DNA from 2 places in the Bradyrhizobium sp. USDA 3650 genome. Region 1 is predicted to be linked to the other one. Evidence: riboswitches for the same ligand, from Rfam matches in the RefSeq annotation. Region 1 holds a riboswitch; the other holds the start of a gene.

Evidence for each region. Region 1 has a riboswitch for cobalamin ahead of ACVIN2_RS06950 (TonB-dependent receptor domain-containing protein). Riboswitches for the same ligand answer to the same signal wherever they lie in the genome.
Region 2: another riboswitch for cobalamin. It lies ahead of ACVIN2_RS07845 (TonB-dependent receptor); the one in region 1 lies ahead of ACVIN2_RS06950 (TonB-dependent receptor domain-containing protein).

The regions. Positions count from the first base shown of each region.
Region 1 covers NZ_JBSRZG010000001.1:1,417,654-1,421,242, forward strand. The annotation lists gene ACVIN2_RS06950 (TonB-dependent receptor domain-containing protein) at 1-1,329, opposite strand, end outside; cobalamin riboswitch at 1,462-1,663, opposite strand; gene ACVIN2_RS06955 (histidine phosphatase family protein) at 1,736-2,308, shown strand; gene cobT (nicotinate-nucleotide--dimethylbenzimidazole phosphoribosyltransferase) at 2,309-3,361, opposite strand; gene cobF (precorrin-6A synthase (deacetylating)) at 3,377-3,589, opposite strand, start outside.
Region 2 covers NZ_JBSRZG010000001.1:1,626,789-1,630,377, reverse strand. The annotation lists gene ACVIN2_RS07845 (TonB-dependent receptor) at 1-1,872, opposite strand, end outside; cobalamin riboswitch at 1,998-2,206, opposite strand; gene ACVIN2_RS07840 (Cj0069 family protein) at 2,291-3,352, opposite strand; gene ACVIN2_RS07835 (GlcG/HbpS family heme-binding protein) at 3,581-3,589, shown strand, end outside.

The sequences.
Region 1 (3,589 bases):
CACGAAATCAAGGTAGCTTGAGGAAAGCGTCGTGACCAAGCGGTTGTCAAAGCCGGCGATATTCGCATCCCAGACCAGGTCGGTGATGTTGCCGACCAAGCGTTGGCTGTGCGCGACATAGAAGCGCCCACGGTCGACCATGTTCGTGCCGGAATTGAACGCCTCGACCTCGTTGTTGAGCCACGTGCGCTCTGCGCCATAACCATAGGCCTGGCTTTTCAACGTCAGGTCGGGCGCGAGCTTCAGCTCGAAGCCGCCGCGCAGCCACACTTCCTTCGCCACGTTCTTGTTGTCGAGGACGTTGTAGTTGGTGTTGAAGGTGCGGTCGTCGATCGTGACGGCCCCAAGATCAGTCTTGTTGAAATAATTGCCGGACACGATTCCCGTCGTCGCATGCGAACCGCTGAAGGCAATCGGCACCAGCGGCGCCCCCCAATAGGCTTTCGAACGATCCTCGCGGTATTCGATCGCGCCCCAGACCTTGAGGCTATCGGAGATGCGGTAGTTGAGCTGGCCCGACACATCGAGCGTCTTGGTGTTGGTGTCGTCGGCAAAGCCGTTGAGCGAGGAACGACTGACGTCGAAACGGTAGTCCAGTCCCTGCACATTGGTGCTGCCGCCCGAGCCGTAATGCGCGCGGAACGAGTTCAGCGAATCCCAGGAAAAATCCGCCTCGTTCCGGATCGGACCGGTGTGCGGCTGCTTGGTGACGAAGTTGATCGCGCCGCCGGCGGCGCCCTCGCCCGACATCAGCGACGCCGGCCCCTTCAGGAATTCGACGGCCTCCAGGTTGGCCGTGTCGGTGATCCGCGAGGTCATGTTCTGCGGACCGATCTTGATGCCGTTGTAGAGCGTGTTGATCTGGCTATTGGTGAAGCCGCGCATGGAGAAAGCCGACGGCTCGGCCGGATTGTCGCCGGCTGTGACGCCAACCGCTCCCTGCGCGACGTCGGACACGGTGCGATAGCCCTGCTCGCGCATGGTTGCGGCCGAGATCACCTCCACGGTCGCGGGCGTTTCGCGCACGGTCAGGCCAAGGCGCGAGGCGCTTTCGGCGACGGCATTGGTATTGAGCGGCGTCTGTGCTGCCGCAGTCGGCACGACAGGCTTGGGCACTGCGGATGCAGTCTCCGGCCGGCGCGCTGCTGCGCGGCGTGGGCCCTGCGCCTCCCGCGCGGCGGGCTTGGCCTGCTTGCGGGATTGGGCAGGCGTTACCTCGACCGGCGGCAGAGGTTCGCGAGCCTGCTGCGCCAGCGCGGCGGAGGGATCAAGAACGACAAAGGATGTGAGTGCGGCGGATGCAAGCAGAAGCGCACGCCGTCGTATCATGTGAACAGGAGACACGGTCTTGGACCTCGGTATGACGTCAGTGGCACGTCACCGCGAACCAAGGTCCCATCTTCCGGCTTATAAGCCTTCCGATGAAGCCGAATGTCTGTACTCCCCGACCGACATCTTCGCGTGTGACCACGGCTGACGGCAGGTCTCCTGGCTCGCGGGTCAATACCTTGCGTCGCCTTCCCGGGACCGAGATACCCAGTGGCATGTGATGCAAGATTCGCCGCTTACAGTTGCGGGGGCAGCCACGGCATTGGGGACAATGTCCCCGCACCGCATTCCCTTTTCATCCCCTCTCGGGGAAACCGTCGCGAGCATCTAGGATTACGATCCAGACAGAGTCAATGTGCCAGTTGCGGCGTTATTGCCACAACGACCAGTTTCCTTGGAGATAAGCATGGGAGGCGAGACCTTCCTCTGGCTGATACGGCACGCGCCCGTCGATGGCGTCGCGGGGACGATCCATGCAGCCGACGCACCGGCCGATCTCGGCGCTCGGGCGCAGCTGGAGGCGCTGCGGCAGCGCCTGCCGCGCGACGCCGCGAGCTATGCGAGTCCGTCGCGGCGCACGGTCGAGACGGCCCGCGCGCTGGGGCTCGAGCCGCTGCAGCTGGACGAATTCAGCGAGCAGAACTTTGGCGACTGGACCGGCCGTCGGCACGACGAGCTCGCCGCGACCGGTGGCGAGGCCTATGCACAGTTCTGGAGCGATCCTGCGTGCGGACGGCCACCGGGCGGCGAAAGCTTCGAGGAACAGGTCGCGCGCGTCCGGCTGGGTCTGTCGAGGATCGGCGCCGGGGCCGCGACGCTCGTCGTGCATTCCGGCACGATCCGCGCGGCGCTGTGCATCGCGCTGGATCTGACGCCTCAAGCGGCGCTCCGGTTTGTGATCGATCCGCTGTCGCTGACCCGGATCGACCGGCTCGCGACCGGCTGGCGCGTCGTCTCCGTCAATCAGCGGACGATTTGATCAGGCCGGACGATCCGGCACATTGGCCTGCGCAAAGGTCGCCATGCCGTTGTGGAGCGCACAGGCCGACCGCACCAGCGGCAGCGCGATGGCCGCGCCCGATCCTTCGCCGAGCCTGAGATCGAGGCTGATCAGCGGCTGCAGATTCAGCGCGCGAAGCACCAGCCGATGGCCCTGCTCGGCGGATTGATGCGAGGCCAGCAGGAACGGCTGGCACGAGGGGTTGAGCCGCGCCGCCGCCAGCGCCGCCACCGACACGATGAAGCCGTCGATCAACACGGGGATGCGGAGCTGTGCAGCCGCGATAATTGCACCGCAGATGGCCGCAATCTCGAGACCGCCGACGGCGCACAGGATCTTTTCGGGCGAAGCGCCCGCAATGCCATGGCGTGCGATCGCAGCGTCGATCACCCGCGCCTTGTGCACACGGCCGGCCGCGTCAACGCCGGTCCCGCTGCCCGCGATCTCCTCAGCGCTCACACCGAGCAAGCCGGCCGCGATCGCCGCCGATGTCGTGGTGTTGCCGATTCCCATCTCGCCGAAGATCAGAAGATCGGGCTGCCCGGCCTGCGCGCGCGTCACCGCACGTCGGCCGGCTTCGAACGCAAATGCCAGCTCTGCGGGGGTGAGCGCAGCTTCGATACTGAAATCGCGCGTGCCGCTGCGCGGCTTGTCGGTCACGATTCCAGCCATCTCCTCCTGCGCCAGCGTGCCGGAATCGACGACCTCCAGGCTGGAGCCCAGCTCACGCGCGAGCACCGAGATCGCGGCACCGCCGGAGGCAAAGTTCGCCAGCATCGCGATCGTCACTTCCTGCGGATAGGCCGAGACGCCCTGGGCGACGATGCCATGATCGCCGGCGAAGATAACGATCGGCACCCGCGCCGCGCGCGGTTGCTCGGTTGCTTGGAGGCCCGCAAGCTCGATCGCGAGCTGCTCGAGCCGGCCAAGCGCGCCGGTCGGTTTCGTCAGTTGCGCCTGCCGCGCCACCGCCGCCTCGCGATGGACTGCGGAGATATCGGGGCATTGTTGAGTGACCCATTCGGGGAGCATGCTGCCTCGCTTGCCTCACAGCCTGTGCTTGAGGATGTAACTGTCCATGATCCAACCGTGTCGTTCGCGCGCCTCTTGCCGCACCGCGACGATACGCGGGCCGATCTCGGCCAGCGCGCCGGACATGATGATCTGATCGGGCATGCCGAGATAGGCGCCCCACCAGATGTGCAGGCCTTTCGGATCGAGCGACTGGAACGCCGTGCCGCCGTCGAGCATCACCACCAC
Region 2 (3,589 bases), 210 kb from region 1:
CACGCCGGTCTCGTAGGTCCGCGACGTCGTCAGCAGCAGCGGCACCTTTGGCGCGAGGATGAAGATGTTGGCCACCGTCGGGTCCGCCGCCGTCGCATATTGGCTGTACAGCATCACCCCGGGCGCGATGTCCCAGGTGTAGCCGATGCGCCCGGTGACCGGATTGAACTTGGTCGAGAACGGATAGCCTTTTCCGGACGCTAGCGAGCCGTCGGGATTGAAGCGCGTGCGCGATAGTTCGATATCCTCGAACCGGATGCCGCCGATCAGCGCGAAGGTCGAGGTCAGCTTGAGCCGGTCCTCGAACGACAGCGCCGTGGTGTCGAGATGGGTGTAGATCTTCTCGTCGCTGCGCGGGCCGTAAAGCCCGCGGTCCGGATTGATCAGCTCGACCGTGTCGGAGAAGAACTTTGTATCCTGCGAGACGTTGAATTGCGAGCTGCTTGCCGCAACCGTAGCGACGAAGCGGTTGTCCATTCCACCGAGGTTGGAATTGACGGTGAGGTCGGTGATGTTGCCATAGAGCCGTTGCGCGTGGTCCAGCGCCAGCCGCTCGCGATAGACGTTGTTCGGCCCGGAATCGTCGAACGAGCTGATCTCGTTGTTGAACCAGTGCCGATGCGCGTCGTAGCCGTAGACCTGGCTGCGCAGCGAGATGTTGTTGGTGATGTCCCACTGGAAGCCGCTGCGCAGCCAGAGCTCGTTGGCCCCGCTGTGATTGTCGAGCACGTTGTAGCTTGTCGTCAGCGTGCGCGCGTCGATGGTAACGGGATTGAGCGCCCCGGCATGGCCGTTGAGGTAGTAATTGGTCCACTGGCCCGAGACGATGCCTGACGTCGGCACGACGCCGGGCGCGTTCGCCGGCACCAGCGGCGTTCCCCAATAGAATCGGTCCTTGTCCTGCTTGTATTCGGCGGCGCCCCAGATCTTCAGGCTGTCGTTGACGCGGTAGTTCAACTGGCCCGAGACGTTGCTGAGCTTCGAATAGGTGTCGTCGATGAAGCTCTTGTCGTTGGAATGGCTGATGTCGAAACGGTAGTCGAGGCCATTGACCAGCGTGCTGCCGCCGGAACCGTAGCCGGCGCGATAGCCGTTGAAGGAATCGTAGGAGGTGAAGGCCTCGTTGATAATGGGCCCGGTGTGCGGCGCCTTGGTGACGTAGTTGATCGCACCGCCGGTGGATCCGAGTCCCGATACCAGGGAGTTGGGGCCCTTGATGATCTCGACCTGCTGCAGATTGGCGGTATCCATGGGCCGGCCCGTCATGGTCGACGGCCCGATCGGGATGCCGTTGTAGAGGGTGGTGAGCTGGTCGCCGCTAAAGCCGCGCATGGAGAAGATTGCGGGCGCGCCCGGCGCATCGCCGCCGGTGACGCCGACCGCGGCCTTGGCGACATCGGTAGTGGTCCTGATGCCCTGATCCTGCATGGTCTGCTGGTCAATGACCTCGACGGTCGCTGGCGTTTCCCGTGCCGTGATTCCGAGCCGGGAGCCGACATCGGTGACGGCGGCCGTGTTCAACGGCGTCTGCACCTGATAGCTCGGAGGCTGGGTTGTTGGGTTGGCAACCACCGGAGCGGCGCGATTACGCCCTACGTTGCGCCGGGCCGTGCGCGATCTCTGAGCGCCGGGGCTGACGGTTACGGCCGGTCTTGGAGTGGGCGGGGTGACGATCACCGGGCCGACCTCGCGGGAGGCGTTGTCGCGGACCGCGGTCTGCGCCATCGCCATGGAGGACAGGGATGTCGAGAGCAGCAAGGCGAGCAGGGCAGGTGTGGCGCGCCGAAAATTGCCGGCTCTTCCCTGAGAGATCTGGATAAGGACACGCGAATGTTCCGGCGCAACGCCCGGACCGAAATAAAGATTTTGCACGACAACGCTCTGCGGCGACGCAAACTAACCGTCACCGCGGTTGCCTTAGCAGTCTGCCTTCGCCCCTAGCGGCAGATGCACCGGCTACTCTTCCGACATCAGGGCACCCCGCCCAATGCGTTCGCGCGTGACCATGGCTGGTAGCAGGTTTCCTGGCTCGCGGGTCATCGCCTTCGACCACCTTCCCAGAGGCCCAAGCGGGGCTCCAGTGGTTCGTTTGGTCGTCGGCTATCCGCCTACAGTTGCGGGGGCAGCCGCGGAATTGCCCACTCGAGGTGGACGCACCGCATTCCCTTGGAGAGTCCTTGCGGACACTACCGCGCGGGAAACTGGCATTTGGCGATGAGCGCGTCAACATCCGCGTATGACCGGCGCCTCTGGCGGAGTGCCGCAGCACGAGATGCCGCGGCATTCTTGCTTAGGGCCTCCTGTCCGCCGATCCAGCCGGTTGCGTTTGCGAGAGCCGCTGCTTCACCGTCCTTGCGATCGCCGCCGGGGCCTCCTCGGGGATCGCGAAGCATGAACTCGCGTTGATCTCGCACAGGACGTAGGTGTCGGCACCGGCCGCGTCTTTCGGACCGTACAGGAAGTCCGCGTCCCAGATGACCGGAAGCGAGCCTGCGTCGATGTCCAGCGTCTTCATCATTCCCGGGGTCCACTCGTCTTCCATCAAGCGACGCAGCCGCTGGAAGCGCGAGTCTGCGTTCGAGGTATAGAGCCGCGGTCCGGCCTCGGAACGGGCATCCGGCGAGTCAACCAGGGCTTTGACTTTGTGAGAGCCGAAGCCGGCACAGCGATCGCCCGCCATATAGCAGCGCACCACGCCTTCGCTCAAGCGAGGCTGGAATGGCTGATCGACCACGCTGCCGTTCTCGAAATATTCCGTGCAGCGACCGAGAAAACTCTCCAACGTCAGTTCCTCGGAGACATCCTTGGTCGCGTCCAGCACCTTTATCATCGGGGAATTCGGCAGGCTCTCGACCTTCCACACGCCTTGGCCGCCGTTACCGCGGTTGCGCTTGATCACGCGCGGACCGGTGGCGAGCCGTGTCGGCAACTCGGCGCGCATGGCCTCGGCGGTTTGATATAAAGCCGTGTCGCATCCCCACCCCATCGAGCGGGTACGATAGAGTACCTCCTTGGTGCCCATCTTGAGAATGACGTCCGGATGAGCGCTGACCCACACGCCCCGCGCCGCTACGTCGCGAAGCAGGGGATCAAGCTCAACCCGCGTCTTGCCCTGGTGGATCGGATCGACCCAGACGAGCACGCCGTCCACCGCGAGCAACTGCTCGCGGACCTCTTCGGCGAGGCTTTCGTCGTAGATCGCCGGCCGGGCTTCGATGCCGACCGCCGCGAGTGCTCCGAAGACGCGGACGAAGCGGCTGTTTTGCGCCGTCGCATCCCGCCGCGCGGCAGCGTCGCCTCGCGAGAGGATGGCGACGGTGTGTTGGTGAGAAGGGTGTCGTTCGGTGTCCATGCGCAAGCTCCACGAATGGCGTGCTGCGCAGAGCTTGGACCGAGGCCTCACGGGGAGTCTGCTTTGTCCCCACGCAACGGAGACTAACGAGGTCGTCCGCGATTTTCAAGACGTGGCCGGCGCCGTTATGCGGAGCCTGTGAACCAAGGCAGATAGCGTGACCCTGTTCGATGATCTGACATATGGTGAGATCAAATAAGCGCTTGGTCACCTATGCCGGAGATTGCCATGAACGTT